Linked DNA regions of Flavivirga spongiicola. The protein of the gene in region 1 interacts with the protein of each later gene in a pairwise test. Links are inferred from orthologs where the notes say so. Each region holds a gene or a part of one and is shown on either strand. Other genes may lie near its edges.

Evidence for each region.
Region 2: the proteins of Q4Q47_RS10925 (region 1) and Q4Q47_RS05995 interact in binary tests that used the Escherichia coli proteins (3 or more experiments, as listed by UniProt). The link is inferred for Flavivirga spongiicola from one-to-one orthologs.

Annotation. Positions count from the first base shown.
Region 1 is NZ_JAUOEO010000001.1:2,707,045-2,724,107, forward strand. Bases 6,635-9,625 are described here. They hold Q4Q47_RS10925 (cytochrome c oxidase subunit I), read left to right. Parts: upstream 6,635-7,228; coding sequence 7,229-9,022; downstream 9,023-9,625. Other genes in these bases: Q4Q47_RS10920 (cytochrome c oxidase subunit II), read left to right, coding at 6,635-7,200; Q4Q47_RS10930 (gliding motility-associated C-terminal domain-containing protein), read left to right, coding at 9,503-9,625. In the rest of the region: Q4Q47_RS10895 (TAT-variant-translocated molybdopterin oxidoreductase), read left to right, coding at 1-1,863; nrfD (NrfD/PsrC family molybdoenzyme membrane anchor subunit), read left to right, coding at 1,892-3,628; Q4Q47_RS10905 (DUF3341 domain-containing protein), read left to right, coding at 3,638-4,168; Q4Q47_RS10910 (c-type cytochrome), read left to right, coding at 4,176-4,727; Q4Q47_RS10915 (quinol:cytochrome C oxidoreductase), read left to right, coding at 4,750-6,102; more of Q4Q47_RS10920, read left to right, coding at 6,133-6,634; more of Q4Q47_RS10930, read left to right, coding at 9,626-14,263; Q4Q47_RS10935 (PorP/SprF family type IX secretion system membrane protein), read left to right, coding at 14,293-15,249; Q4Q47_RS10940 (OmpA family protein), read left to right, coding at 15,268-17,063. UniProt on the Escherichia coli protein: Cytochrome bo(3) ubiquinol oxidase is the terminal enzyme in the aerobic respiratory chain of E.coli that predominates when cells are grown at high aeration.
Region 2 is NZ_JAUOEO010000001.1:1,551,978-1,568,826, forward strand. What follows is about bases 7,164-9,940. They hold Q4Q47_RS05995 (methionine aminotransferase), read right to left. Parts: upstream 9,235-9,940; coding sequence 8,092-9,234; downstream 7,164-8,091. Other genes in these bases: Q4Q47_RS05985 (Ig-like domain-containing protein), read left to right, coding at 7,164-7,322; Q4Q47_RS05990 (amidohydrolase), read right to left, coding at 7,309-8,088; Q4Q47_RS06000 (GNAT family N-acetyltransferase), read right to left, coding at 9,260-9,721; Q4Q47_RS06005 (LytR/AlgR family response regulator transcription factor), read right to left, coding at 9,802-9,940. In the rest of the region: Q4Q47_RS05955 (saccharopine dehydrogenase family protein), read left to right, coding at 1-132; Q4Q47_RS05960 (Lrp/AsnC ligand binding domain-containing protein), read left to right, coding at 417-887; Q4Q47_RS05965 (glycine--tRNA ligase), read right to left, coding at 1,116-2,657; Q4Q47_RS05970 (hypothetical protein), read right to left, coding at 2,838-3,449; Q4Q47_RS05975 (phospholipase D family protein), read left to right, coding at 3,712-4,443; Q4Q47_RS05980 (ComF family protein), read left to right, coding at 4,516-5,193; more of Q4Q47_RS05985, read left to right, coding at 5,715-7,163; more of Q4Q47_RS06005, read right to left, coding at 9,941-10,497; Q4Q47_RS06010 (sensor histidine kinase), read right to left, coding at 10,555-11,328; Q4Q47_RS06015 (thioredoxin domain-containing protein), read left to right, coding at 11,719-12,609; Q4Q47_RS06020 (glycoside hydrolase family 5 protein), read left to right, coding at 12,796-14,337; Q4Q47_RS06025 (MutS-related protein), read right to left, coding at 14,883-16,655. UniProt on the Escherichia coli protein: Shows aminotransferase activity with methionine and histidine as substrates, and to a lesser extent also with phenylalanine.

The DNA.
Region 1 (17,063 bases):
AATGCTTCAGATTTTGTTGAAGGATTGAAAAATGTTGGTTTATCTGTAGCATTTTCTTTAAAAGCGGATGAAACATCTTCACTTACAAATTATCTTGCAGCAGCACCTCATTATTTAGAATCTTGGGGAGATGTTGAAATCAAAAAAGGACACTATGGTTTAATACAACCAACAATTCGCCCTTTATTTGATACTAGGCAATTTCAAGAAACTTTATTAAAATGGACAGGAAATGATGTTTCATACCATGATTACATTAAAGAAGCTTGGGGAACCGATGTTTTAGGAGGAAGTTCTTTTAACAAAGCATTACATGATGGTGTGTTTGTTGGAGCTATTGAGACTGAAGTTGAAGATACAACTACTGAAGCTGAAACTGATGCTGATGAATCTGCTGAAGCAACATCTTCTTCAGGAAATGCAGCTCAATCACTTGTAACTTCTGCAAAAAGCAACGGATTAGAATTAACATTATATACCAAAGTAGGTATGGGAGATGGGCAACAAGCCAATAACCCATGGTTACAAGAGTTTCCAGATCCAATTACAAGAACATCTTGGGATAACTATTTAACAGTTTCCAAAGCTGATGCAGATACATTAGGTTTGACAAATCATCATGTGGCGGATGGCGCATTGAATGGTAGTTATGCAAAAGTAACTGTAAATGATGTATCTGTAACTGCTCCAGTAATGATTCAACCAGGACAAGCAAAAGGTTCTGTTGGTTTAGCACTTGGATATGGAAAAACATTAGGTTTAAAAACAGAAATGCAAACAGGTGTTAATGCTTATGCATTATACCAAAACTTTAATGCAGTACAAAACGTAACAATAGAGAAGGTTGCTGGTGAGCATGAATTTGCTTCAGTACAGTTACACAATACCTTAATGGGGCGTGGAGACATTGTTAAAGAAACTACTTTAGAGATATTCAATACTAAAGATAAGAAATACTGGAATGCTATTCCTGTAGTGTCTTTAAATCATGAAGAAACTCCGGTAACATCACCAGAGGTAGATTTATGGGATGAATTTGATCGCTCTATTGGACATCACTTCAATTTATCGGTAGACTTAAACGCTTGTACAGGATGTGGAGCTTGTGTGATTGCTTGTCATGCAGAAAACAATGTGCCAGTAGTTGGTAAGACAGAAGTACGTCGTAGCCGTGATATGCATTGGTTACGTATAGATAGATATTATTCATCTGAAGAATCATTTGATGGCGATAATACTAAAAAGGATGAGATATCTGGATTAGGAAGCTCATTGAGTGAATTTGGTGAAATGGAAAATGCTTCTGAGAACCCTCAAGTAGCATTCCAACCAGTCATGTGTCAGCATTGTAATCATGCACCTTGTGAAACTGTATGCCCTGTGGCGGCAACATCACATGGTCGTCAAGGTCAGAACCATATGGCATATAACCGTTGTGTAGGTACTAGGTATTGTGCAAATAACTGTCCTTATAAAGTACGTCGTTTTAACTGGTTCTTATATAACGGAAATGATGAGTTCGATTATTATATGAATGATGATCTGGGACGTATGGTATTAAATCCAGATGTGGTTGTGCGTTCTCGTGGTGTGATGGAAAAATGTTCTATGTGTATTCAAATGACACAAAAAACAATTCTGGATGCAAAACGTGACGGACGAGAAATTAAGGATGGTGAATTCCAAACAGCATGTTCTGCAGCTTGTAGTAGCGGTGCTATGTCATTTGGAGATATCAATGATAAAGAAAGTAAAGTTGCAAAACTTTTAAAAGATAATCGTATGTATCACTTATTAGAAAGTGTTGGTACTAAGCCAAATGTGCAGTATCAAACAAAAGTGAGAAATACAACTGAAGCATAAATCTAATTAAAGAATCAATTATATAATTATGGCGTCTCATTACGAAGCACCTATTAGAAGACCTTTAGTTACAGGGGAAAAATCATATCACGATGTTACCGTAGATGTGGCAAAGCCTGTAGAAGGAAAAGCAAATAAACAATGGTGGATAGTTTTTGGTATTTCACTTGCCGCTTTTCTTTGGGGAATTGGATGTATTATTTATACCATATCAACAGGTATTGGAACTTGGGGTTTAAACAAGACCGTAGGTTGGGCCTGGGATATTACTAACTTCGTTTGGTGGGTTGGTATTGGTCACGCAGGAACACTTATTTCTGCAGTACTATTATTATTCCGTCAAAAATGGAGAATGGCCATTAACCGTTCTGCAGAAGCCATGACCATATTCTCTGTTGTTCAGGCAGGATTGTTCCCAATTATTCACATGGGGCGTCCATGGTTAGGCTATTGGGTGTTACCTATTCCAAATCAATTTGGTTCCTTATGGGTAAACTTTAACTCCCCATTACTATGGGATGTATTTGCAATATCTACGTATTTATCGGTCTCATTAGTATTCTGGTGGACAGGTTTATTACCAGATTTTGCAATGCTTAGAGATAGAGCTATCAAACCATTTCAAAAGAAAATATACGCATTATTAAGTTTTGGATGGTCAGGTCGTGCTAAAGATTGGCAACGTTTTGAAGAAGTATCTTTGGTACTTGCAGGTTTAGCAACACCATTAGTACTTTCAGTACATACCATTGTATCATTTGACTTCGCGACATCGGTAATTCCGGGTTGGCATACCACCATTTTCCCACCTTATTTTGTTGCAGGAGCGGTATTCTCAGGATTTGCTATGGTAAACACATTGCTTATTATTATGAGAAAAGTGTGTAACCTCGAAGATTATATAACAGTACAACACATCGAATTAATGAACATAGTCATTATGATTACAGGTTCTATAGTAGGTGTAGCATATATCACTGAGTTATTTATTGCATGGTATTCTGGTGTAGAATATGAACAATATGCATTCTTAAACAGAGCAACAGGACCTTACTGGTGGGCATATTGGGCAATGATGACTTGTAACGTATTCTCTCCACAATTCATGTGGTTCAAAAAACTAAGAACAAGTATTATGTTCTCTTTCTTTATCTCTATTGTGGTAAACATAGGCATGTGGTTTGAGCGTTTTGTAATTATTGTAACATCGTTGCATAGAGATTATTTACCATCATCATGGACCATGTTCTCACCAACATTTGTAGATATAGGAATCTTTGTAGGAACGATTGGATTCTTCTTTGTATTATTCTTATTGTACTCAAGAACATTTCCGGTAATAGCACAAGCAGAGGTTAAAACGATTTTGAAATCTTCTGGAGAACGATATAAGAAAATTAGAGAAAGAGGAGACAGTTTAGTAGGTACAGGAGTCGATGCAAGAACTTCTGGAGGACAAACTTCTAAACCAGCTGCTACAGCTGCTGAAACTCCAGACGAAGATAATTCAGCTAAAGTAAGTGACTTACTTGGAAGCATTGGAGCTTTTGATGCTACTACTCAGACAGCTGATGACTTGAAGAAAGTAAATGGTATCGGACCTAAAATGGAAGAAACGCTTAATAGCATAGGTATTTATACCTTCCTTCAGGTTAGTAAGATGACGAAAAAAGAATATGACTTGTTAGATTCTATTACAGGTTCTTTCCCAGGAAGAGCAGAACGTGATGATTGGTCTGGACAAGCTAAAAATTTAATAAACTAAATATAGTCAATGGAAGCTTCAAAAGTTATTCACGCTATTTATACGGATGATGATGTATTAATGTCTGCTGTTAAAAAAGTTAAGGCAGAAAAACATCACATTGAAGAGATATATACACCATTTCCGGTTCACGGACTAGACAAAGCCATGGGGTTAGCACCTACACGTATCGCTATTACAGCATTTATGTATGGTTTAGTTGGTTTAACAGTTGCTATCGTTATGATGAACTTCATTATGATTGAAGATTGGCCTCAAAATATTGGAGGTAAACCAAGCTTTAGTTATATAGAAAATATGCCAGCATTTGTACCAATTATGTTTGAGTTAACGGTGTTTTTTGCAGCGCATTTAATGGTGATAACGTTTTACTTACGTAGTAGAATGTGGCCATTTAAAAATGCAGAAAACCCAGATCCAAGAACTACAGATGATCATTTCTTAATGGAAATAGCGGTTCATGGAAATGAAAAAGAGCTAGAAAGTTTACTAGCAGAAACTGGAGCAGTCGAAATTAATTTAATTGATAAAGCGCATTAAGAAAAAGATGAAAAGCTTAATTAAAATATTAGTAGTAGCAGTCGTATTTGTAGCAGTATCCTGTAAAAAAGATTCAGCTCCAAACTATCAATTCATGCCTAATATGTATGAGTCTGTAGGTTACGAAACGTATGGAGAAGCAGCGTTTCCTGATGGTGTAGAAGCACAGGTGCCTGTTGAAGGTACGATACCAAGAGGGTATGTGCCTTTTGATATTGAAAATTCTAACGAAGGTTACCTGTTAGCTAAAGAGACATTAGTTAGCACTATAGATTCTACTCAGGTAGATTTAGAAAGAGGAAAAGCATTATATGATATCTACTGTGGGATTTGTCACGGTAATAAAGGTAAAGGACAAGGAAAGCTTGTTAAGCGTGAAAAAATCCTTGGTATTCCTAGTTACGATGATGTAGGAAGAGCTATAACTGAAGGAAGTATTTACCATACTATTTATTATGGTAAAAACGCCATGGGTTCTTATGCAAACCAATTGAACGAAGAAGAACGTTGGCAAGTAGTAGCATACGTGTTGAAGTTAAAATCAGATTTAGAAAAGTAAGATTGATAAGATTATTATAGATATGTATACATTTTCAAATAAATTAAAGACATTTTCTATCATTCTAATGGTTTTAGGATTATTAGGTGTTGGCTATGGTTTTATAACATCTCATAAATCTTTTGAAGAAGTTGAGCACTTGCTTACAGAAGAAGCGCATCATGGTGGCGGACATGGAGAAGAAGCTGGACACGCTGCTCCAAGTAACGATGCACATGCAACCGATACTCATGGTGATGAAGCACACGCAGAAGTTGATGAGCACACAAAACATGTGGAGCATGTTCAACATCAAATAGCAAACAGACCTTGGTCTGCACTTTATGTTGCAGCCTTTTTCTTTATGATGATTGCATTAGGAGTATTGGCATTTTATGCCATTCAAATTGCATCACAAGCGGGGTGGTCTCCTGTATTATTTAGAGTAATGGAGGGGATTACAGCTTACTTGTTACCTGGTGCTTTAATTGTATTAATTATTGCGGTTGCATCTGGTACTATAGGACATTATAATTTATTTGTTTGGATGGACCCTGAAGTCGTTGCTCATGATAAGTTGATTCAAGGTAAAACAGGATGGTTAAATATCTGGGGATTTGCCATTAGAGGATTAATATTTATAGGGGGATGGAGTTTATATCGTCACTTCGCACGTAAATTCTCAATTGCACAAGATACAGCAGAAGATAAGAGTAACTTTAAAAAGTCTTTCCGTATCTCGGCAGCATTTTTAGTATTCTTTATTTATACAGAATCTATGATGTCTTGGGATTGGATTATGAGTGTAGATCCACACTGGTTCTCTACCTTATTTGGATGGTATGTGTTTGCAAGTATGTTTGTAAGTGGTATTACAGTGATTGCTTTAATTACCATGTACTTAAAAACAAAGGGACAGTTAGAGTTTGTAAATGAAAATCATTTACATGATGTTGCTAAATTTATGTTTGCATTCAGTATTTTTTGGACTTACCTATGGTTCTCGCAATTCATGTTGATTTGGTATTCTAATATCCCAGAGGAGGTAACCTATTTTGTAACACGTTTCCAAGATTATAAATTACCATTCTTAGGTATGGTAGTCATGAATTTTGTATTTCCAATATTAATGTTAATGAATGCCGATTACAAACGTATTCCTTGGTTTGTTGTTATGGCAGGATTGGTAATATTAGCAGGTCATTATATTGATATTTTCAATATGATTATGCCAGCTACAGTTGGTGATAGATGGTTTATAGGAATTCCAGAAATAAGCTCAATATTATTATTTGCTGGATTATTCATATTTGTAGTATTTACCGCTTTAACCAAAGCACCATTACTTGTAAAAGGATATCCTTTTAGAAAAGAAAGTGAAGAATTTCATTATTAATTAAGATATAAATAAAGACGAACGATAACAATGACTGCTTTATTAACAATTATAGTTTTAGTATTTATTTTAGTAGCCATTTGGCAAATGGTAAAGATTTTCGATCTAGCACAGGCTAAAAACGAAAATTCTCAAGTTGCTACCGATAAGGATAACACAATAAATGCATATTTAATGATGGGCTTTTTAGCTTTCATTTATGTCATTACTATTGTATGCTTTGTAAAATGGGGTGATTTGCCATTAATGTCGAATTCAGCTTCAGAGCATGGTCCGACTATTGATAATTTGATGGTTATCTCTATGGTAATTATCTTTATAGTACAGACGATTACACAGTTCTTATTACACTATTTTGCTTATAAATATAAAGGTGAAAAAGGAAAAAAAGCATTATTCTTTGCAGATAATAATAAACTAGAAGCTATTTGGACGATCATTCCAGTAATTGTTTTAGCCGGTTTAATTATTTATGGATTAAATACCTGGATTAATATCATGGGTATAGATGAGAGTGATGACCCTTTAGTAGTTGAGTTATATGCACAGCAGTTTAACTGGAAAGCTAGATATGGCGGTGCAGATAATACTCTAGGAAAAGCGAATGTACGTTTAATTGATATTGATCGTGCTAACATATTAGGTTTAGATGAAGCTGATCCTAACGCACAAGATGATGTCATTACTACCGAGTTACATTTACCAGTAGGAAAGCCTGTATTATTCAAGATGCGTTCTCAAGATGTATTACACTCGGCTTATATGCCACATTTTAGAGCCCAAATGAATTGTGTGCCTGGAATGATTACACAATTTGGTTTCACGCCAACTGTCACTACGGCAGATATGCGAGAAACATCTCAGATGAAAGAAAAGGTTCAAAATATTAATAGAATTAGAGTAGAAAATAGTAAACCTCTATTAGCTAAAGGCGAAGAACCTTTAGAGCCTTACGAATTTGATTATATATTATTATGTAATAAAATTTGTGGGAAGTCTCACTACAATATGCAAATGAAGATAGTTGTAGAAACTCAAGAAGAATATGATGCTTGGATAAAAGAGCAAAAAGCATTCAAAAACTCTCTAATTAACTAATTTTAAAAGATAAAAACGATATAAGATTATGTCAGCACACGCAGATACTCACGCACACGACGACGACCACGGACATCATCATAAAGAAACGTTTGTAACTAAATATATATTTAGTCAAGACCATAAAATGATTGCTAAACAGTATCTTATTACTGGTACTATTATGGGCGTTATTGGGGTATTAATGTCTTTGATGTTTCGTATGCAAATCGCATGGCCAGAAGAGCCTAATGTATTGTTTGAGGCATTATTAGGTAAATGGGCACCAGATGGTGTTATGGATGCAGATATTTATTTAGCATTAGTTACCATTCATGGTACCATTATGGTATTCTTCGTATTAACTGCTGGTTTAAGTGGTACATTTAGTAACTTATTAATTCCGTTGCAAATTGGTGCGCGCGATATGGCATCAGGTTTTTTAAATATGGTATCTTATTGGTTATTCTTCTTATCAAGTGTCATCATGGTAATATCCTTATTCGTTGAAGCAGGACCTGCAGCGGCAGGATGGACCATCTATCCACCATTAAGTGCTTTACCTATGGCTCAAGGAGGTTCAGGTATGGGAATGACGCTATGGTTAGTATCTATGGCTATATTCATAGCATCTTCATTATTAGGATCCCTTAACTATATTGTTACAGTAATTAACTTACGTACAAAAGGAATGTCTATGACAAGACTGCCTTTAACCATTTGGGCATTTTTTATTACAGCTGTTATTGGTGTTATATCTTTCCCAGTCTTATTATCTGCAGCCTTATTATTAATAATGGATAGAAGTTTTGGAACATCATTCTTTTTATCAGATATATTCATTCAAGGAGAAGTACTGCATTATCAAGGAGGATCTCCAGTATTATTTGAACATTTATTTTGGTTCTTAGGGCACCCAGAGGTATATATCGTCATATTACCGGCAATGGGTCTAGTATCCGAAATTATGGCATCCAATTCGCGAAAACCAATTTTTGGATATCGTGCTATGATTGCTTCCATATTGGCAATTGCATTTTTATCTACAATCGTATGGGGTCACCATATGTTTATTTCTGGAATGAATCCATTTTTAGGATCTGTATTTACATTTACAACATTATTAATTGCGATTCCGTCAGCGGTAAAAGCGTTCAACTGGATAACCACCCTCTGGAAGGGTAACTTACAAATGAACCCCGCGATGTTATTCTCAATTGGTTTTGTTTCAACATTTATAACAGGAGGTTTAACAGGAATTATTCTAGGAGATAGTGCTTTAGATATTAATGTACATGATACCTATTTTGTAGTAGCTCACTTCCACTTAGTAATGGGAATATCTGCATTGTATGGTATGTTCGCAGGAATTTATCATTGGTACCCTAAAATGTTTGGAAAGATGCTTAATAAAAACTTAGGTTATATCCACTTCTGGATCACGGCTGTTTGTGCTTATGGTGTATTTTTTCCAATGCACTTTATAGGTATGGCAGGATTACCACGTCGTTATTATACAAATAGTAATTTCCCTTTATTTGACGATTTAGCTAATGTAAACGTTATTATTACCATATTTGCTTTAATAGGAGGAGTGGTGCAAATCGTTTATTTATATAACTTCTTTAGTAGTATTTTCTTTGGAAAAAAAGCAACACAAAACCCATGGAAATCTACAACACTAGAGTGGACTGCGCCTGTTGAACATATGCATGGAAACTGGCCAGGTGAAATTCCACATGTACACCGTTGGGCTTATGATTATAGCAAACCAGGGCATGATGTAGATTTTGTTCCTCAAAACGTCCCTTTAAAGGAAGGAGAGGAAGAGCTACAACACTAGCCAGTAGCAAATACAATTTTTTAATTGAAAAGAATTCTCCGAGGCTCAGTCTCGGGGTTTCCGTTGAAATTGTCATTCCCGTGAAAACGGGAATCTAAATAAAAGAATTTCGGGTTTTGATCAAAAAGGTCAAAACCCGAAATTCTTTATTATAAAAGCCAAAGCCTTTCTAAATTAGAAAGGCTTTGGCTTTTAGTATTTTATCTTCTTTTCTTTTTGTTTCAAGTAGGGTTTTTATTACACATGTATTTTGTAAGTGACTATTTACCTCTTAAAAACAAGTATAAAAAGCTTGAAACACCGCCAATACGCAGATTTTATCGACGAAATGTAAAATAATTCACAAAAAGTCGATGAAATACAAAAATATCCGTTAAATTGCACGCTGAATAAATTTGTGAAAAACTTTCCTGTAAAATATTTGGTGAATTTTACACGTCTTATTCTGAACTAACTAGATATGAATCTAAATTTTCAATTATGAAAACAACACTACTATTTAGAAATGTGTTCTTAAATACATTCTATATTTTACTGTTATTATGTGCTTCATTGTCGGTTTCTGCACAATGTCCTACGATAGCAGATCCAACTCCGCCAGCTATTTGTGATGCATCTGGATTTACTTTTAATGATTTGAATACTTATGCAACAGATGGAGGTAATGGCATACGTTGGTATGCTGTCCCAACAGGAGGAACTGCTTTTAATCCGGGAGAGTTTGTTTCACAAGGAACCTATTATGCTGATGATGACTCTGGTACCTGTGGTTTCAGAGAATCCATATTTATAGACTTTACAGTAGATCCAACAGGACAGAATTTAGATGCTAATTATTGTAGTAATGAAAATATAGATTTTCAAGATTACATAGATAATGTTTTACAATCGGGTATTCCGCCAGGGGGTAGTGTTGAAATTTATTATAGCTTTGATCTTGTTAACCAAGTAGCTCCAGCTACCTTATTCCCTAATGGCCTAACAAATTTGGCTATAGTATTCGTAGCTGCCGGTGGGGTTTGTAAAAGTCAATTTGAGACTTCCAGAGTAGGTGTGTTCGCTTCACCGCAAGACCCAATGCCTGATCTTATACAGGCGTTTTGTGCCAATGCAATCCCTACACCTACAGTGGGTAGTTTACAAACGGGTACTCCGGCTACTAATTTTAATTGGTATTCAAGCCTTGATGCTTTTGATAATCCAATAGAAGCATCAAAATTATCATCATCAGACCCATTAACAAGTGGTATATATTATATTCAAATAGATGATGGTTCTTGTACAAGTAACGCGGTGGCAGTAACCGTAAATGTAGATGTTCCGGTAGATGCAGGATCATCAGATACTTTACGATATTGTGAAGATAATATTCCAGCTGCAGATTTTAATCTATTTGATGAATTAGGAGGGTTTCCACAAACAGGAGGTAATTGGACTACTAATTCGTCCTTAGCAATAACAAATGGACACTTAGGAACAGTAAATATCTCAACTTTAATTGCAGGGACATATGTTTTTACTTATACAATCTCTGGTGGTGGTGCTTGTCCAGATGGAATTTCAACCGTAACAATTATAATTTCGCCTATATTATCCTCAGGAACGCCATCAGGAGCAAACCGAACATTTTGTGTGTCCGGCCTACCTTCAAATTTTGACTTAATGACGTTGTTAGATACTGATGCAGACCTCGGAGGTGTATGGACAGAAGGACTTTCCAGCTCAGGTACGGTTGTTCCATCATCCATAGATTTAACCACTGGAGCTTTTACTCCTGCAAGTAGCCCATATAATTTTACATACTCACAGAATACTACAACGCCTTGTCCGGAAGATTCTACAACGATTCAAATTGTAGTATTGGCAGATCCTAATGCCGGAACTGCTACAAACGATACATTTTGTGAAAATGCATTGATAGCAAATTATAATCTGTTTAATGCCTTAGATGGATCTCAAGATAATAATTTAGGAATTTGGACAGATGCTACCAACGCAACAATATCGGATCCTTTAAATTTAGATATTACGAGTTTTACTGTAGGAGGAAGTCCATATACTTTTAATTATACAATTGATAATGGAACTTGTTCTGATACAGAAACGATAAGTATAACAATAGAAGATGCGCCCAATGCAGGGACAACTACAAATCCAAATGCCTTTTGTTTATCAGATATCACACCGGGGCAGACATTAGACCTATCAGATTATTTAAGCGTCGATGCAGATCCAGGGGTTTGGAGTGATGATACGCCTTCAAATCGATTATCAGGAAGCATTGTAACGTTAGATGGTCTGCTACCAGGAACAACATATAGTTTTACATTCGATGTAACTGCATTCCCTGGTTGCGATACACCTGAAATGCCAACTGTTTTAATAACAATTAATGCACAACCAGATACAGGAGCAGCAGATCCAGCAATTTATTGTGAAAATGATCTCGCATTAAATAACACAGCTTTTGATTTATTTACGCTTTTAACTGGAACAGTAGATGCGGGAGGGCAATGGTACTTAGGTACAGACTCTGCAGGCACAATGATTTCCAATGTCCTAGATTTAAATACACTAACAAATATACAGGTATATGATTATACTTATAGTATTACAGATATAAACGGATGTATAAATAGTACAACAACAAGTATAACGATAGAAGATGCACCGAATGCAGGAACAACGACTAACCCGAATGCCTTTTGTGTAGCGGATATTACATCGGGGCAAACGTTGGATTTATTAGACTATTTAAGTGTGGATGCAGATCCGGGAATTTGGATAGACGATACGCCTTCCAATCAATTAACGGGAAGTACTGTGCGTTTAGATAATCTACTACCGGGAACAACATATAGTTTTACATTCGATGTAACAGCCATAGATGGCTGTGATGCACCTGAAATGCCAACTGTTTTAATTACAATTAATGCACAGCCCAATACGGGAACAGCTGACCCAGCAACTTATTGTGAAAATAATCCTGCGTTAAATAATACCTCTTTTAATTTATTTACGCTTTTAACAGGAACAGTAGATGCAGGAGGGCAATGGTATTTAGGTACAGACACGACAGGAACGGCGATCACTAACATTTTGGATTTAAATACACTTACCAATATTCAAGTATACAATTATACTTATAGTATTACAGATATAAATGGATGTACCAATAATACAACAACGAGCATAACGATAGAAGATGCACCGAATGCAGGAACAACGACTAACCCGAATGCCTTTTGTGTAGCGGATATTACACCGGGGCAAACGTTGGATTTATTAGACTATTTAAGTGTGGATGCAGATCCGGGAGTTTGGATTGACGATACGCCTTCCAATCAATTAACGGGAAGTACTGTGCGTTTAGATAATCTACTACCGGGAACAACATATAGTTTTACATTCGATGTAACAGCCATAGATGGTTGTGATGCACCAGAAATGCCAATGGTAACTATTACTATTAACGATTCATCAGCACCAACAGCAAACGCAACTCAGGAATTTTGTGATACAGCAACCGTTGGAGATTTAACAGTTTTAACAGGAACTACTATACAATGGTACGATGATGCAACAGGAGGAACGCCATTAGCTGGAACAGTAACTCTAATAGATGGAGAAAACTACTTTGCCACACAAACAGATGGAACAACTGGATGTGAATCTTCCGTGAGAACAGAAGTAATAGCTAGAATTTATCAATCTCCAAATGCGGGAGTTTCTGTTAACCCCGGAATTTCTGAATGTAATAATACTACAATAAACCTTTTTGATGGTTTAGATGGTTCGCAGGATAACGGAGGAACTTGGTATGAAGGTCCAGACAATACAGGAGCAGTAGTATCAACTCCAACAACTTATGATGTAACAGGGTTTAGTGCTAATAATTATCAATTTACATATTATATAACTGCTTCTGCACCATGTGTAGATGATAGTACAACTATAACGGTTACTATAGATGAACCTTTGAGTGCAGGAACAGATAATACTTTAGATGCTTGTAGTACAGATGCAACAACAGATTTATTTACGCTTTTAGGAGCTGCAGACCCGGGAGGAACATGGTCACCAGCATTAACAAGTGGAACAGGTGTTTTCGATCCAACGGTTGATGCAGGAGATATTTATACTTACACACATACAAACGCATGTGGAGTTACAAGAAGCGAAGTTATTGTAACAGTTACACAAGCACCAAATGCAGGAACTAGTAATCCAGCATTAATTTGTGTGATAGATGGTCCGACAGATTTATTTACCTTTTTAGGAGGCGCAGATACATTAGGAACATGGTCACCAGCATTAGCTAGTGGTACGGGAGTTTTTGACCCTTTAGTCGATACTGCTGGTGTTTATAGATATACAGTAACAGCAAACTCACCTTGTGCAATAGATGCTACCGCAGATATAACAGTAACTGTTAGTGATAGTTCACCACCAATTGTGAATAATGCAACTATGGAATTTTGTTTGATTGACAATCCAACAGTCGCAGATTTAGATGCAGCTTTAACGGCAACAGGAACCATTACCTGGTATGAAGATGCTGCTTTGACAACACAACTTAATGCCACAGATACATTGGTAGATGGGGAAGATTATTATGCAACTCAAACAAATGCCTCTGGTTGTGAGTCTTCAACAAATGTTCAAGTTGATGTTATTGTTAATGATACGCCAACGCCAACATTAGATAATCTAGCTGCAGAATATTGTATCAATGATGGTCCAATAATTAATGATCTGTCATTAAATATTACAGAATATAACGCATCAACAAGCAATATAGTTTGGTATGATGCTGCATCAAATGGTTCTGTTATTTCGGACAGCTCAACTTTAAATCACAATGTTACTTATTATGCCGCTTTAGTAGATGGTACTACAGGTTGTGAAAGTAGTGTTCGTTTAGCAATTACTACAGATTTAACGTCTTGTGGTAAATTGATACTTCCGGACGGATTCTCACCAAATGGAGACGGAACTAACGATACATATGATTTTGATAATTTACATATTCTATATCCCAATTTTGTAATAGAGATATTTAATCGCTACGGAAATATTGTATATAAAGGAAATGCTAATACACCAAGATTTGATGGTATATCTAATCAATCCAGAACAATAGGTAGTGGAGATTTACCAGTAGGAGTCTATTATTATATTTTCAATTTCAATGATGGAGAAAATAAACCAGAACAAGGACGCTTATACTTAAGCAGATAATATATAGATAAAGCAAAATTTAAGAAACAATGAAAAATTTAAATATATATCATAAAATAGCTGCTTTGTTAAGTTTGACGCTCTTGTCATTTCAAAGTTTTGCGCAACAAGACCCACAATTTACACAGTATATGTATAATATGAGTGTTATTAATCCAGCCTATGCAACAGCAGAAGATGCGATTCTAAATTTAGGAGGCTTATATAGAACACAATGGGTTGGCGTAGAAGGCGCTCCAAAAACAGGAACTTTTTTCGCTCACACACCTATTAATGAGAAAATTGAAATGGGTATTTCGTTTACGAATGATAATATAGGTGATGTTGTAAGTGAAAATAATATTTATGCAGATTTCGCTTATATATTACCAGTAGGATTTCAAGCAAAATTATCGCTTGGTATTAAAGCAGGGTTTACATTATTTGATGTTAATTTTGATGGCTTCAATTTACAATCAGGTAATACGACAACGGATGTCGCGTTTAATGAAAATATCAGTAAAACATTTCCTAATTTAGGTATTGGAGCATTTTATTTTACCAATAACTATTATATTGGCTTATCCGCTCCAAACCTGTTAACAACAAAGCACTTAGAAACAGAAGGCGGTGTGAAATCTACAGGTGTTCAAGATATTCACTATTTTTTAACAGGAGGTTATGTTTTTGATATTAACAGAGATTTAAAGTTTAAGCCTGCATTTATGGCAAAATCAGTTAGAGGTGCTCCTTTGGCTTTAGACATCACAGCTAATGTGTTATTTAATGACAGGTTAGAAGTAGGGTTAGGATATCGATTAGATGATGCTATAAGTGGGTTAGCAAGTTTTAGAATAACACCAGAATTAAAAATTGGGTACGCTTACGACTTTACAACCACGACCTTAGGTGATTTCAATTCAGGATCTCATGAAATATTTATTTTATTTGATATTGATTTATTCGGACTTAAAGGAGGATACGATCGTTCACCTAGATTCTTCTAACCAAAAATGATGACAATTATGAAAAAACATATATACATATTTGCAAGCCTTTTATTAGTTAGTGGAATAGCATTAGCGCAAAAAGGAAATTTAAAAAGAGCCAATAAGCTTTTTGAAATGAGAGCCTATGTTGAAGCGGCTGAGATTTATGAAAAGAAAGAGCGTACTCAAGAAGTGCTTCAAAATTTGGCAGATAGTTATTATTATAATGCTAATTTGCAAAAAGCAATAAAAACCTATCGGGAGTTATTTGTAACTTATGGAGACTCTATAGACATTGAATTACATTTTAGATACGCACAAGCTTTAAAAGGTGCTAAAAGTTATAAAGAAGCCGATTTTCATTTAAGCAGATATTTCAATAAAAGAATAAATACGCCTGCTTTTATGGACGCTTTAGATAAAAAGACTCCGCATATATTTAAACTAAAACAATTAGAAAGCGCTAATTCAACCAGTGACTTCGGTTTATCATTCTATGGAGACAATAAAGTAGCTTTTGCTTCATCAAGAAATAGTAAAAACCCAGCTTACTCATGGAATAATTTACCGTATTTAGATTTGTATAAAGCAACCATGACTGATAATGGGACTTTAGAAGATATTACACCTTTTTCAGATGAGATAAATACAGATTCTCATGAAAGTAGTGCGACATTTAGTAGCGATGCTAAAACCATGTATTTTAATAGAACCAATAAAACGCGTACAAAAACAGATACCGAGCGTATTGCTCATATTAAAATTTTTAAAGCGGAGTTGGTGGATAGTATCTGGACCAATGTTACAGAATTACCATTCAATTCAAATAAATATAGTACAGAGCATCCTAGCTTAAGTAAAGATGGAAAAACACTTTATTTTGCTAGCGATATGCCAGGGACTATTGGAGGATTCGATATCTACAAAGTAGCTATAAATGATGATGGTACTTATGGGGAGCCAGAAAACTTAGGCGATAAAGTAAATACAAAACATCGCGAACAATTTCCTTACATAAGTGATCTTGATGTATTATACTTTTCATCAGATGGGCATCAGGGATATGGCAGTTTAGATGTGCTTAGGAGTAACATTCTAAATGGTAGTTTTGATAAACCTGTAAACTTAGGAGGCTCAATAAATAGCAGTTTAGACGATTTTGCATATACTGTAAGAGAAAAGAATAATAAAGGATATGTGTCTTCAAATAGAAGTGGTTATGATAGACTGTATGGTTTTGCGAGAGAAGAAAACATTTTAACCAAGTATTTAGTAGAAGGTATTGTACAAGATAAAAATAGTAAAGAATTATTAGTAGGTTCTTTAGTAACATTATTTGATGAAACAGGTACAGTAATTCAGGATACTATTATAGGCGAAAAAGCAGATTACCTATTTAAGATAGAACCTAATAAAAAATATAAAGTTCGAGGAACACGAAAAGCATACATTCCTCAAGATGTTGAATTCTCAACAGATGGTAAAGGTAAAATATACCATAATATCTATTTAACTTTAGAGTCGTATGCCTCTGCAGAAGAACGTGTTAAGGAAAACGAAAGAGGTGATGTTCAAATTCAGTTAGATAAAATCTATTTCGATTTCGATAAATCTAACATTCGAGAAGATGCCGCAGTAACTTTAAATGTGCTTGTTGATTTACTAAACAAGTATCCGGATATGGCCATTGAAGTATCTGCGCACACAGATGCACGAGGATCAGATCAATACAACTTAAATTTATCTAAAAGTCGGGCAGCATCTACTTTAGAATATTTAGTAAGCCAAGGCATTGACAGAAACCGACTAAAAAGTATTGGTTATGGAGAAAT
Region 2 (16,849 bases), 1.2 Mb from region 1 along the record:
ACCACGCCCGGTGTTCAAATCCCTATAACTAAAGAAATTTATGAACCTATTTTAAAAGAGCTAGAAACTTTTGGTGTGACTTTTAATGAAAAAGAAGTGCCTTACTTAGGCTATAATCCTTTGAACAATTAATATTTGGTTATTACATTCGCGATTCCATTAATATAAATATAATTTCGATTTTTTTTGCTTAAGACAAACTAAAGTCGAGATCTTTTGATCTATTAAAAATTAACAACCTCTCGACTGTGCTCGAGGAGACGCATTGAAAATCTTTTCGCTTATTTAACATAATAGCTATACATAATTCTTTTATTGATTAAACTCTGGTTATAAAGTATAACTCAGCAGATAATCTTGTCAAATAGTTTCAATTTGAAATCAAATAGTTATTTTTATGTTTTAAAATGCAACTAATGAAGTCTAAAAGTAAGCCTATAATAATAGATGGTATCGACAAAAAAATTCTACGTGCGTTAACGGCAGATGCTAGAACACCTATTTTAGAAATTGCACGTCATGTTGGTATTTCTGGTGCCGCTATTCATCAACGCCTACGAAAATTAGAGAAGTCTAAGCTTATTTCTGGTTCACAGTTTATTATCGATCCAAAAGTTTTAGGCTACTCTACCATGACTTTTGTTGGTATTTATCTTGAAAAAGCTGCGGATAATGAAGATGTTATTAGAGCTTTAAAGAAAGTTCCCGAAGTTTTAGAATGTCATTACACCACTGGCGACTGGAATATTTTTATAAAAATGTTAGCTTATAACAACAACCATTTAATGCTATTATTAAATAACAAAATTCAAACCATAGCAGGTGTTTTAAGAACAGAATCTATCATTTCTTTAGACCAGCAAATTAATAGGCAAATAAAGATTTAAACGGCGAGGCTGTCTAAAAAGTAATATATTTTGTCATTCAGAAGGGGAAACGACTGAAAAATCTAAAACTGTTCTTTTTTTACGAATAAATATATAAACGTATTAGCTATATGATCTTTGGTTTTCCTTATTAACATAACAATAGAGAGATTCTTCGACTCCGACAACTGTCGGAATGCTCTGAATGACATAAAATTTGAGATTCCTTTTTTCAAAGGAATTTATTTGTTACATTTTCATTAACCAAGAGCGCACATCTACTTCTTGTTTAATGATCCCTCTTAAATCTTCAATCTTAACACGTTGTTGTTCCATGGTATCTCTGTGTCGAATGGTAACCGTATTATCTCCTAATGTATCATGATCTACAGTGATGCAAAATGGTGTTCCGTTAGCATCTTGTCTCCTGTAACGTCTTCCAACGGCGTCTTTTTCATCATAAATGACGTTGAAGTCCCATTTCAAATCGTCTACAATTTTACGGGCAACCTCTGGTAAACCATCTTTTTTAACCAATGGTAAGATAGCAGCTTTCACCGGTGCTAAAACACTTGGTAATTTTAAAACAGTACGTGTGGTTCCATTTTCTAATGTTTCTTCTTGTAACGAATTAGAAAATACAGCTAAAAACATGCGGTCTAGACCAATAGAAGTTTCTAAAACGTATGGTGTATAACTCGCATTATCTTCGTGATCAAAATACTGCAATTTCTTTCCTGAATATTCTTCGTGTGCTTTTAGATCGAAATCTGTACGTGAATGAATCCCTTCTAATTCTTTAAAACCGAATGGGAATTTAAACTCAATATCGGCAGCAGCATCGGCATAATGAGCCAATTTTTCGTGATCGTGAAAACGATAATTATCTGCACCCATGCCTAAGGATAAATGCCATTTCATTCTATGTTCTTTCCAATGCTCGTACCATTCTTTTTGAGTACCGGGTTTTATAAAAAATTGCATTTCCATTTGTTCAAACTCACGCATTCTAAAAATAAACTGTCTGGCTACAATTTCATTTCTAAAAGCCTTACCTGTTTGCGCAATTCCAAATGGAATCTTCATACGTCCCGTTTTCTGAACATTCAAAAAATTCACAAAAATACCTTGTGCTGTTTCAGGGCGTAAATACAAATCCATCGCAGATTCTGCTGAAGCACCAAGTTTGGTACCAAACATAAGGTTAAACTGCTTAACATCAGTCCAGTTTTTACTTCCTGAAACAGGACATGCTATTCCTAAATCTAATATTAATTGTTTAAATCCCTCTAAATCTCCTTCCTCTTGAACTTTAGTTAAACGTTCTGTAATTTTATCTATCTGTTTTTGGCGACGAACTACATTTGGATTGGTTTCTCTAAATTGTTGTTCATCAAAGGTATCTCCAAAACGTTTTTTTGCTTTACTAATATCCTTTTCTATTTTTTCAGATATTTTTTCTCTAAACTCTTCAACTAGAACATCGGCACGATAACGTTTTTTAGAGTCCTTGTTATCAATTAACGGGTCATTAAAAGCATCTACGTGACCAGAAGCTTTCCATGTGGTTGGGTGCATAAAAATAGCGGCATCTATACCTACAATATTTTCATTCATCTGGACCATCGCTTTCCACCAGTAATCGCGTATGTTTTTCTTTAACTCTGCACCATTCTGCGCATAGTCGTAAACTGCACTTAATCCATCATATATTTCACTACTTTGAAATACATAACCATACTCTTTCGCATGCGAAATAACCTTCTTAAATTGATCGTCTTGATTTGCCATGCTGCAAAAATAAAAAACCGCTTTAAACTAAGGGGGTTCTTTACTAAAAAATAACCATGGGTAAGCATTTTTTTAGCTATTGATGTTTTATTACTTTAAAATAAGTATCGTTAGAGGTTAGAAACTATGGTTCTGGTCTTGGTTTGACCTTAAATCTAGAATTAATATAAAGTTAATATATTAATCAAACCATTTCTTTAATCGTCTTTTACTTCTATCAAAAGCAGCTCTTTCCCAAACAATCTGAAAGCCATTCCAAAAAACTCTTATTTGTTCACCATCATCTCTATAAATAATGAATTTAATATCCTCAAATTCTATAAAAACGTTGTTAACGTCATTATCACTGGACATATATTTTTTATTATCATCTTGGACTTTATCTATTCTCATAAATAAATCTTGCGCCTTTTTTAGAGGAATATACCTAAATCCATATGCATCCTTTAATTGTCCATTTGTGTCTGTATTAGGTCCAAAAAAAGCAAGAAGCAAGCCTTTTTCATTTAGTTCATTACAATTAAAGGCAATTGAAACTAAACCTGAACTATCATCTGAAGCTAAACTTTCAGTTTCAAATTGAATATCTTTTCCGTTTGTTCTACCTATTATATGATTAATGATATATTCTTTAGATCTAAATTGTGCTATTTCCTTAGCAACAGCTTTTTTGTCAGATTCAATTGTAATAAAGGTAATTGCGTCTGACCCCGCAACTTCTTGAGCGTTTTGAGTATAGGTTTTATTACATATTAATAATAGGGTGATACTAAATAGTAGGTGCTTTTTCATGAATAGGTTAGGTTATAGTGTATTATCAAATCTACAAATTATAATACTATTCTTAATAAATTTTTTATGATATGAGAATTAATTATGAATATTAAGGTCTAGGAGAGACTACAATTATTTAAAGGAAAAATCCTATATTGTAAGATAATTCTTTACGTATTTTAGAGAAACTCATTATATTGGATCTATTTTAGATCTAAAGACACTAGTGCTTATACACTTGTTGTAAACAATTTAAGAAAACAGAAAAACTGTAATAAAAATGGCGAAATTTTTAAACACAACAGGCATATCATATCATTTAGAGGAACTCATAAAAAACACAAAAGACCGACTAATTTTAATAAGTCCATATCTTCAATTTCATAAGAGAGTTAAAGACCATTTAGAAAACCTGAATATTCAAAAACGAGATATTCGGATTATTTACCGAGAAAACAAACTTCAAGTTGAAGAAAGTAATTGGCTTGAAACTCAAATAGGAATTAGAACAAGTCTTTGCAATTCACTTCACGCTAAATGTTATATAAATGAAAATGAAGCGATTGTGACTTCAATGAATTTATATTCTTTTTCTCAACAAAATAATGACGAAATGGGAATTCACGTCACGAAGGAAAAGGACGCAGACCTATATAACGATATTTCTCAGGAAGTTCAGAGACTTTTAACAATAAGTGAAGAGATTAGAGTTTCAGTAAAAAAAGTTGATAAAGAAATTGAAAAGAAATCTGAAAAGACAGTTTCTGAAATTGTAAAAACTAAAGATAATTCAAAATCAAAACTTTTGACAACAAAAGAATTATCGCAATTAACGAGTTTGAGTAGTCGCAAAATAAATAATTGGTTTACTGACAACAAATTGATGTATAAGAAAGGTGATGATTGGATAACTACTAAAAGAGGTAAGGAAATTGGCGGAATTGAAAAAAGTGGACAATATGGTAAATTTGTCATTTGGCCTGAAGATGTTTCGAAACATATATTGAAATAAAAAACTATTTACAACAAGGGATACTACGAAAAGTACTAGCCTAGTTATTCAAAGCATAATTTTCTTAAACAAATGCTCAAACCAATAGTCAACTTATTCTTTCCAAAAATATGTTATGCTTGCCTCAACCTATTAAATGATAATGAAAATACTCTCTGCACAGATTGCAGACATGATTTACCGGTTACAAATTTTCATTTTAACAATGACAACACCGTTACAAAAGTCTTTTATGGACGTGCAAAAATTGAAGTTGGAACGGCGCTTTTTCGGTTTGAAAAAAAAGGGATTGTTCAACAACTCATTCATGGATTAAAATATAAAGGTTACGAAAACATTGGTTTTTTTCTTGGAAATTGGCTGGGTGGCGAATTAAAAAATATAGAAGCGTATAAACCTATTGATCTTGTGATTCCCGTACCGCTTCATAAAAAGAAGCTTAAAAAAAGAGGTTTTAATCAAGTCGCAAAATTTGGACAACAAATTGCTAAGGCTATAAAAGCAGACTATAAAGCCGATGTACTTCTAAAAGTAACAGCTTCAAAATCGCAGGTCAATAAAAAACGATTGGCACGCTGGAATGCTAGTGACGAATTATTTACACTTACTAATTCTGAAACTATTGAAAACAAACATATCCTGTTGGTAGACGATATTGTGACTACTGGTGCTACTTTAGAAGCCTGTATAACGGTATTAAATCAAGCAAAAAACATAAAAATAAGCATAGCCACTATGGCAATAGCTTAGCGGTCAATATCATTAAATTAAGTAATTTCATTGTCATTTCGACCATAGGAGAAATCCCATTAAATAAATCAAATTATGAGATTCCTCCTTTGTCGGAATGACAGTATTGATAGGTTTTATCCTTAACTTAATAACATTGAGCTATAACTACGGTATATACCCAGACAAGCTGGGCACATTCCTTTATGAAGACATAAAATGAAAAAGAAATCGTAGATTCACGAACTCCTAATTTTAAAAATAGGAAATAGTGAACTAAATAAATTAGCCATGATATTACAATGTTGAATTGGTATTAACCGTTATATCTATAAACTCAAAGTATGCACTAGAAAACCTATTGCACCTTAAAACTACTGCAAAATATAATGTTTCACTACTTTTTAAAGTTTAACCATAATAGATATTATGCTAAAACTTATAAAAAGTCATATTTTATTGTAGTTTTTACCTTCATAACGGCTTTCTAGCACATATTTTGAGTTAAATTATGTAGGTTTGTGCAAAATTTAAAATTGGTAATGAATAAAACCCTTTCAAATTTTATTTTAGTCGTTTTTATAAGCGTCCTTTTTATAAACTGTGCTAATCGAGGCACACCTGGTGGAGGCCCAAAAGATGAAGATCCTCCAATCATTATTAAGTCTATTCCAGAAAATTATTCAACCCATTTTAGTGGTAACGAAATAAAGATCTATTTTGACGAATATGTTAAAATTAAAGACTTGCAAAAGCAGCTCATTATTTCGCCGCCAATGGAAACACAACCTGAAGTGACACCTTTGGGTGGTGCAAGTAAATATATTACTATTAAAATCCACGATACGCTGCAACCCAATACGACATATGCCTTTAACTTTGGAAATAGTATTACCGATAATAATGAAGGAAACCCCTATCCATATTACAGATATGTGCTATCAACGGGTGATTATATCGATTCCCTTAGTGTAAATGGCAATATAGTAGATGCTTTAAAAAAACAACCAGAAACTTTCGTTTCGGTGGTTTTATACGAAGTGGATTCTACTTTTAACGATTCCATTATTTATAAAGAAAACCCTAAATATATCACCAACACTTTAGATAGTGTTACGACGTTTTCTATTGAAAATCTTAAAGAAGGGAAGTACATGCTCATCGCTTTAAAAGATAATAATGGCGACAATAAGTTTCAACAAAAAACAGATCAAATCGCATTTTATAAAGACTTTATTGATGTACCCACAGATTCCACTTATACTTTAAAATTGTTTTCAGAAGCATTAGATTTTAAGACTACCAGACCTCGATTATTATCTGGTGAAAAAATTGCTTTTGGGTATGAAGGTGATTACAAGGGTATGGCTATTAACATCATATCTGAGACACCTCCTGAGTTTGAATACCGCGTCACAAAAGACCCGAAAGCAGACAGTCTTTTGTATTGGTACAATCCACGTCTTGAGGTTGACTCACTACTCTTTAAGGTAACACATCCTACTCTTGAAAAAGACTATACGGTAAGAATTAGCGAGCAAAAAAGAGACACTTTAGTAATTCAAGCATCGCCATCTGGCACCATTCGTTATGATGAACCTTTTAGAATTGCTGGTAGTACACCTTTTACTAGCATAGATACTTCTAAAATTAGACTCATCGATAAAGATTCTATTCAAATTGATTTTACTACTGACTTTGATACTATTACAAACACGTATATCTTTAATTTTGATAAGAAACTAGACAATGCATATAATATTCAAATACTTCCTGAAACTTTTGTAGATTTTTTTGATGATAAAAATGATACTTTAAATTATTCTCTTAAAACAAAAAAAGCGTCTGATTTTGGTTATGCTCGTTTTACATTAGTAAATGCTAAGTTTCCAGTTATCATACAACTAACTGATAATGATGAAAATGTAGAATTTGAAAAGTTCGTTGAAAACGCTGATCCTGTAGAATTTTTAAATTTACCTCCTGGCACTTATCACATTCGTGTTATACATGACACTAATGGCAACAAAAAGTATGACACAGGGAGTTATCTTAAAAGAACTCAGCCAGAACGTGTTAGTCATTTTAAAGAAATGGAAATTAGAGCGGATTGGGGTGAAGATGAAACGCTTCAGTTTACTTCAGAGTAAACATATCTCTATCGTCTAAAAACTTAAGTTTGTTTCGGTAAGCTTCAATATGTCTTTTTTCTAAAACGACTATTTGAGTTTGTTCCTTACCAGCTTCTATGGAAGTGATTCTATTTCCCAGTACATCATATGCTGCAGAATGCCCTGAATATTCACTATTAACACCATCCATACCAACGCGATTTACACCAATGCAATAACTCATATTCTCAATAGCACGCGCTTTTAACAAAGCATCCCAGGCAGAGATTCTTGGTTTTGGCCAGTTAGCTACATAAAATAACATATCATAATCTTCAGTATTTCTTGCCCAAACCGGGAAACGTAAATCGTAACAAATTAACGGACAAATCTTCCAACCTTTATAATCTATAATAATCTTTTTAGCACCTGCTGTATATATTTTATCCTCTCCAACCAATGTAAAGGTATGTCGCTTATCGTAATGCTGAACAACTCCTGATGGCTCCACAAAAAGCAAGCGGTTATAATAGTTGTTTTCTTCTACAACAACAAGACTACCAACAATGGCTGTATTTAATCTCGACGCTATGGATTGCATCCATTCAACTGTTTCTCCATCCATAGGTTCAGCAATATCTTTTGCATTCATGGTAAAACCAGTTGTAAACATTTCTGGAAGTATAATCAAGTCAACGACTTCTGAAATGTTGTCTATTTTTTTAGAAAAATTCTCAAGATTCTGTTTAGGGTTTTCCCAAACTAAATCAGATTGAATTAAGGCTATTTTAAGGGTTTCTTGCATCATTTAAATACGGTTTAATATCTCAGCAGCTTTTCTTAAAGTATCATCCGTCTTAGCAAAGCAAAACCGAAGTACTTTATGATCTAAATTATGACTATTAAAAACTGATAACGGTATGGAAGCCACTCCAGATTTAATCGTTAATCGTTTCGCAAAATCAACATCATATTCTTTAGTGATTTCTGAATAATCCAACACTTGAAAATAGGTGCCTTTTGATGGTATAAATTTAAACCTGGAATCTTTAATAAGGTTTAAAAACAAATCTCTTTTCTCTTGATAAAAATCAGGCAAATTTAAATAATGGCTGGGCTCTTGCATATAATCTGCAATGCCTTTTTGTGTTGGATGATGCACACAAAAGACATTAAATTGATGTACTTTCATAAATTCTTCCATCAATTCTTTTGGTGCGCAACAATAGCCCACTCGCCAACCTGTATTATGAAACGTTTTCCCAAAAGATGCCACTACAAAACTCCGTGATTTTAAATCGGGAAATAAACAGACGCTTTGGTGTTTTTCGGCATCAAAAATCATATGCTCGTAAACCTCATCACTCAGCACAATAATGTTAGTATTTCTAGTGATTGCTTCTAATTGCTGCATGTCTTCTTTGGAGAACACCGTACCTGAAGGGTTATGTGGTGTATTGATAATAATCATTTTTGTTCGACGATTCACCTCGGTTTTTACAGCATTCCAATCCACACTAAAACCCGGTGCTTCTAATTGAATTGAAATCGTTTTACCCCCGTTAAGCGTTATGGCTGGTTCGTAACAATCGTAAGCTGGTCTAAAAATGATAACCTCATCATCTGGGTTTATAAATGTTGTAATAATGGTGAAAATAGCTTGAGTTGCTCCAGCAGTAACCATTATTTCGGTTTCTGGATGATAGCTTGTATTGTATAATAACTCTATTTTTTTAGCAATAGCTTCTCTTAGTTCTAAATTTCCGGCCATAGGCGCATAATGGTTGTACCCTGAATTCATGGCCTTACTAACTAAATCAGTTAATTTTTGGTCACTGTCAAAATTTGGAAACCCTTGAGACAAGTTAATGGCATTATGCTCATTAGACAACTGACTCATCATTGAAAAAATAGTAGTTTCTACATTAGGAAGCTTGGATGGGTGCTGCATATTTTAATATCTAATAATTCCTAATTTAATTATAAGTAAAGTGCATCTTCATACCTTCATGAGATTGAACAAACCCCAAATCATTATAAAACTTAATTGCTTTTGGTCTTTTTTTATCAGTGGTTAATTGTAAAAGATGTGCCTTTCGCTCTTTTACTCTATTAATGACCCATTCAAACATCGCTTTTCCAATGCCTAATCCTCTTTTCTCTTTTTTAATTCGAACGGCTTCAATTTGAGCTCTAATCCCACCACGATAGGTAAGGTATTGAATAAACGTAAGCTGTAAGGTTCCAATAATTTCGGAACTTTCATCCTCTACAACTATCAACTCTTGGTTTTCATCAGAATTAATTCTAGAAAATGCTTGCAAGTATTCAGTCGGTAATGGCATCTGAAAATTTTCTCTTGCCTTTCCAAGTTCATCATCGGCAAGCATTCCTACTATCATAGGAATGTCTTTTTTTGTAGCTTTTCTAAATTTCATATATATTCAATTGTTAACCAATGTAAATATAACAACTTACAAATTCATACTAATGAAAAGCGTTGGAATGATTTGAAAGTCTATACCCCTAATGTTCTTAATAGTTCTTGTTTATAAGTTCTGCCAATGGGAATCTTATTAGCCATTACAAAAATGGTATTACCAGAAATCTTATCGACAAATTTACTGTTTATAATGTATGATTTATGGACTTGAATAAATTGGGTTTCTGGAAGTTTTACTGCCCAGTTTTTTAACGAATCTATATAGGATAGTTTTTGAGTTTCGGTGACTACAGTGATGTAATTTCTATCAGATTCAATGTATAATATAGAACTCAAAATAAGTTTATGCAGGGTCTTATCTACATTTAAAAAAATGGTTTCATCATTGTCTTCCTCCAATGTACTTTCTGGTATCTCTATTCTGTCTTTTGCTTTATTAATTGCTTTTAAAAATCGATCGAAAGAAAAAGGTTTTACCAAATAATCAACAATCGTTGGTAATTCAAAACTACTTACCGCATACTCCGGATATGCTGTGGTCATTATAATTGCTGGTGGATTTTTAACCGTTTTTATAAAGTCTAATCCAGACATATCTGGTAAATTAATATCTAAAAAAATGACATCCATTTTATTCGTATTTAAAAATGAATTCGCTTCAATCGCTGCTTTAAAGGTCTCAACTAAATTAAGACTTGGTATTTTGCCTATAAAATTCTTTAAGATTTTTTGAGCGGGAATTTCATCTTCTATAATAACACAATTCATCATTTACGTTTTAATTATCTGGTCGAGCCTTTCGACTAAGCTCGGAGGGACATTATTCTATTATAAATTAAGTTTTAAATGCACCTTAAAATTTTCACCTTTATCGATTCTAAATTCATAAGCATCCTTATAAATAAGCTCTAGCCTTTTCTCCAGGTTTTGTAAACCAATCCTAAAATCGGTTGTACTTACTTTTTCTTTATCATAATCATTTTCACAAACACATTCTAAAATACCATTTTTAACCCTAATAGAAATAGAAATATCGCTATGTAATGTGCTGTGCTTAAAAGCATTTTCTATAATGGTTATTAAAAGTAGTGGTGCTATTTGGTATTTATTGAAATCAATTTCTTTTTTGTAATGAATTTGTTTAACACCTTCTGTTCTAATTTTTTGAAATTTCATGTAGTTATCTATAAACTGAATCTCTTTTTCTAAAGAAATTGTTTTAGAATTACTTTCATACAGTACATGTTTAAGGTTATCAGACAACATTAAAATCATCTCTGGAACCTCATTTGGATTTTCTAATGAATAAGAATAAATGGTATTTAGGTTATTAAACAACACATGTGGGTTTATCTGCGATTTCAAAAACTTCAATTCCATTTCAACATGCTCCTTCTTAATGGCTTCAATCTCATTTTCTTTATCAATAAAGCGATATAGTATCCATATAAAGGAAAAGAAAATTAAAGGTACTAGTGATTGCCATAAATAATCACTTAAACATTTAACAATAGTACATCCACATTTAGCAAATGAATAACAATATAATTGTGTTGCTAAAAATGAAATGGTTGCAAATACAAGCGTGTAAAGCAGGTACATTTTCTTCTTAACAAAAAACGGAAGCAGTAAAAAATTGTTTCCATAAACTATAATAACTAAAAGTATGAGGTACTGGAGAAAGGGATTTTCTTTCCAATAAAAATCTGAAAACAAAAACAATGATACAAATACAAACAACATCCAGAATAGGATGTGAACTAAAATTTGTGAGCTATGTTTTTTTACAAAAGTCATTATACTAAATGAAAGTAAACAGAAAAGCTATAACTATCAAAGAATATGTACAAAAATCCGTTTTGTAGTTACAAACGTCAAAAATGCAGTTTATAAATAGACTATTATCATTCGCATTATTAATTAAGCAACCTATCCGTTTTTCTGGAATCGCATGATATGGTTATCTATTTTTGGTTTAAAACAATCAAAATCATGAAACGAACAGTCACCCTTTTAATCATTTTACTTAACCTGCATTTTGGATTTTCTCAAACATTAAATAGTCTTTCTCTAGATAAGAAAGGAAACGAGCTTTTGCTTGGTGAAATAAATAGACATGGATTAACAAAAAACAGTTTTAACGATTGGTTTTCTAAAAACCATAGTAATTACTTAGTTAATACAAAAGTTGTAAAGCTTTTAAAAAATGCTTTAAAAGATTATGAAGTCAAGGTTTTTTTAGGCACTTGGTGTGGTGATAGCAAACGAGAAGTTCCGAGGTTTTATAAAGTTTTAGATGCTGCTAATTTTCCAGAAAACCGATTAAAAGTAGTGGCCGTTAATAGAACTACTGAAGCCTATAAGCAAAGTCCAAATCATGAAGAGAAAGGCCTAAACATACATCGCGTACCAACTTTTATTTTTTATAAAGATGGCAAAGAAGTTAATAGGATTGTAGAGTCCCCAAAAGAAACTTTAGAACGCGATATGCTTAAGATTGTTTCTAATGAGACATATAGCTCAAACTATATGGCCGTTAATTATATAGATCACCAACTCAATTCTAAAACCATAGATGATTTAAAGTTAGAAGAGCTCGTATTAGTGTCTAAATTGGCTGAGCTTGTAAAAGGGAGTAGAGAATTGAACACATATGGTTATTCACTCTTAAGTTCTAACCAAACAAAAAAAGCTTTATATGTTTTTGATTTAAACACTAAAATATTTCCATATAAACACAACGTATATGACAGTCTGGGTGAGGCCTATTTTAAAACTAAAAACATCAATGAAGCCTTAAAAAACTATTACAAAGTGTTGAGTTTAAAACCAGATGATAAGAACGCACTAAAAATGATCGAGGCCATAAAATTTACTAATTAATATTTTGAAGTTTATTTAGTATAAGCTCATCAAATAAAACTTTAAACCTCGATTAAATGGTTTGCACAAATAATTCCATATCCGTTTACCCCAAATAGAGCATTTATACCCCTTTTTACTAATACTGGTATATTATAATTACCATACTTTCTATTTTTAAATTTTAAAATTAATTTAAAATAAAGCATGAAAGTATTAAAGGCATTAACTATTAGCTTAATATTATTAACTCAAAGTTGTAGTCTAAAAGTTAAAGAAGACCATTTTGTAAATGTAAAAGATAACAAGTTTATAACTGAAGATGGAAGTCAGATTATTTTACATGGTATTAATTATGTAAATAAAAGTGCTAAAATTGATACTACAAGATTTTCGAATCCAGAAAACTTCAAATTAATGTCAAAATGGGGGTTTAACTGTATCCGATTAGGGATTATTTGGCAAGGTGTAGAACCCCAACCTGGAGTTTATGACGAAGCCTATTTAAAAGATCTAGATTATCAAATTCAATTAGCCAAAGAGCAAGGCATCTATGTGTTTCTAGATATGCATCAGGATCTATATAGTCAATTATTTAGCGATGGTGCTCCAGAATGGGCTACATTAACCGATGGCGAAGTTCATGTATCAGACAATCCTGTTTGGAGTGATGCCTATTTTACAAGTCCAGCTGTAAAAACAGCCGTTACCAATTTTTGGAATAACAAACCTGCTAAAGATGGTATAGGTGTTCAGGATCACTATATTACCATGTGGAAAATGTTAGCTGAAAGATATAAAGATCATACGTCTGTTATTGGTTTTGATTTAATGAATGAACCTAATATGGGTTGGGGCAATATAAAAGGCCAGGAATTAATGGTAGAAGCTTTTATAAAAGCTTATGCGCAAGAAACAGGAGATATACTTTCTGGAGAAGACGTGATTGGTAAATGGCTTACACAAGATGGTAGAAAGGAGATACTAGAATTTATTTCAGATCCTAGCCTTTATGCACAAATTGTGGATGCTATGCATCCCATTTACAATGCTTTTGAAAAAGAAATATTAATGCCTTTTTTCACAAAAACCACCAAAGCTATTAGAGAGGTAAACAATAATCATCTTATTTTCTTAGAAACTTCTATGTCTTCAAATATGGGTGTTTACACAGGCATTGAAAGAATTTCTAATGAGGACAAATTAGTTTATGCACCTCATGGGTACGATCTGGTTGTAGATACACCAGATGCAGCGACTACAAACAATAACAGAATAAATTTAATATTTGACAGACATTTAGAAAGCTCTAAACGTTTAAAAATGCCTATAATGATTGGTGAATGGGGTGCTTTTGGTGCCAACGGAAAGGCATTACAATCTGCATTTCAAGTGGTTCGTTTTTTCGAAAAATCCTTGTCTAGTGATACCTACTGGGATTTCACCACACATTTAGATGACAGTGAACTTTTAAAAGCTATAAGCAGAGCCTACCCTAAAACAATAGCTGGCAATTTAACAACTTATTCTACTAATGTTGAAAAACAGAAAGCGTCCTTTAAATGGATTGAAACTGTAAAAAGTACCAGTAGTATTTTTATTCCTAAATTTTATAATTTAGACCTTAGTAAAATTATGTTATCTCCTCAAGGGAAAGGGTTTTCCCTTATAAAAACTGAAGGTGGCTGGAACATTAATATCCCTTCAAATTTAACAGAAAGGACATTAACGATAGAACCTAATCCTTAATAAATTTCTTTTACTATAAATTCAAAAATAAAATGGTATAAGAATGGAAACTAAAAATTGTCCCACCGAGTATTATCGAAATATAAAATATATTTTATATTGAAGATAACTAGCTAAGCTAAACGGAATATCTTAAAAATTAAGATGTTTAAAAGCCCCAACAGGCATAGCTTGTTACTTTCACTACAAAATTTGTAGTGAAAGTAATGCTCGAACGGTCAACTAATCTCAAAAAAGGCTTTATAATAACGTGAATCAAGATAAATTTCAATAGACAAATAGTGATTATATTTCTGATAAACGGCGCTTTGTCATGTCGACAGAGCGAAGCATGAGCGACGAGACATCTCAGAAGGATGAGATTCCTCCTCGTAAGCTTCGCTTAATATCTTCAAACAAAATATATTTTATTTTCGATAGCGTTCGGAATGACAATTTTTCTTATAAAAACACTTAATCAGTTGATTATCAACTAACAATGTATCGAGTTAAAATAACGCTAATAATTGATTTGATATAAGTGCTTTTAAACCTCGTTAAATTGTTTAAACAATATTCATTTTCTTTAAAAGAAAGGAAGCATTCATGTTTTGACAAATTCCAGCTTTTAATTTATAATCGAAGTGAAGCTCATCATTGATAATTTCGGCGTCAAAATAGTAGTTTTTTACATCTTCTAACTCTTGTTCAATTTCACATAAGCTTAAATCGTGCGTTGCGATGATTCCTGTCGCATTTGAAGCGACTAGTTTCTCAACAAATTTTCTGGAACCTATGGCCTTGTCTGTACTATTTGTACCTTTTAAAATTTCATCTAAAACGATAAAATAAGGCTCTTTTTCAATAGCGTCAACTATATATTTTAGACGTGTTAATTCTGAAAAGAAATACGAACTATCATCTGTTAAAGAATCTGTTGTTCGCATGCTGGTAATTAATTTAACTGGTGAATATTTACTCGTTTCAGCACAAATTGGAAGTCCTACATTGGCCATAACAATATGCAAAGACACCGTACGTAAAAATGTACTCTTCCCCGCCATATTTGCTCCAGTAACAATAAAAAATTGCTCATTTTCTATTGTTAAATCACTATCTACTCGTTTGCTTTTATCTAATAAAGGATGTCCTAAACTATTAGCATTAATAACCGTTTCTCCTTTTCCCTGTATTTCCGGATATATAAAGTTCGGGTGATTAAAAGCAAAATTCCCTAATGAATTATAGGCATCAAAAAACGACACAACATCAAACCAATCGGCAACCTTATTCGTATATTGTTCAATCCATTTTTCAATATGATAGCTATTTTTTAAGTCTGTTAAAAACAACCCGTTACCGAAAATAGCACCAATAATATTATTTCTATTATCTAAGGCATCTAAAGATTTTGAAAGCTTTTTAAAAATATGAGATGCTTTTTCAGTATCTAATTGAATTTGTTGCTGTTTCTGCTGTAATAATTCTGAAGTAAACGTTTCGTTCTCGATTAAGTCCAATAACAAAGCATATTGGCGAAAGGTATCTTTAACCCGATCTGTATTTGAAGATAAAACATTCGTCTTTTTAACATAAACTCCCGTAATTCCAAGTCCTAAAAGCAACCAATACCCAATAAGCTCCGGGTTTATAAAATCCAAAAACGTTAATACAAATATTGCCACTGAAGATATGATAAAAGTTATTGGCAACCATCGCATTACTTTTGGTAAAAAAGAATGATAGCTTTGTAACCAACTTATAATATTTTTAGCAGGTGTTTCAACTTCTACCAAACTTGATGTCGCTGAATAATATTGCCTCCATTTTGGTTTAGAACTTAATTCTATGATCGCTTCTTGACGTAATTTAATAGCATTAACGTCATTTGCTTTTAAAGCATCCGCTAGTTTTTGGGTACCTTCCTTAATAGTTGTTCTGTTTACAAATTGAAAAAAAGAACCACGTCCAAACAAATCAATATCCAAACTATAAAAATGATTAGGATCTTGAAACTGCAAGCCCTTATCTCGCCCATGAAAATCACCTGAAGCTATTTTAATTTCTGCTTCATTTATTTCAGCTAAAGCTTTATTGAAGCTTCTTTGCGATTTTATATCGGTGTATTTTGATAATAAATAAACAAATACTGCAATCCCAACAATAGCAATAACAACAGCAGCTTGCCAATAATGAAACATAAAATAAATCCCAAACCCTGTTATAAAAAATACCAATAACCTCAACATGCTTAAGGCTGTCATTTTTTTGAATAATCTTTGGACTTCAGATTTATACTTTTCTGAATGTTGTTTATAATATGATTTCGGGCTATCCATTTTTTTTAATTTTGATTTTTGCTAAAACACATTCAGTATAGAATTTCGTCGGAAGTCTCTGTTTGAAAAATGTCATTCTGAATGCAATGAAGAATCTCTTAAAATATAATATGTTGATTTACAAAACATAAGATTCTTCACTATACTCTGACAAAACGTAATACTTTTTAAATAGCTTCATTCTTTTGCGAGTA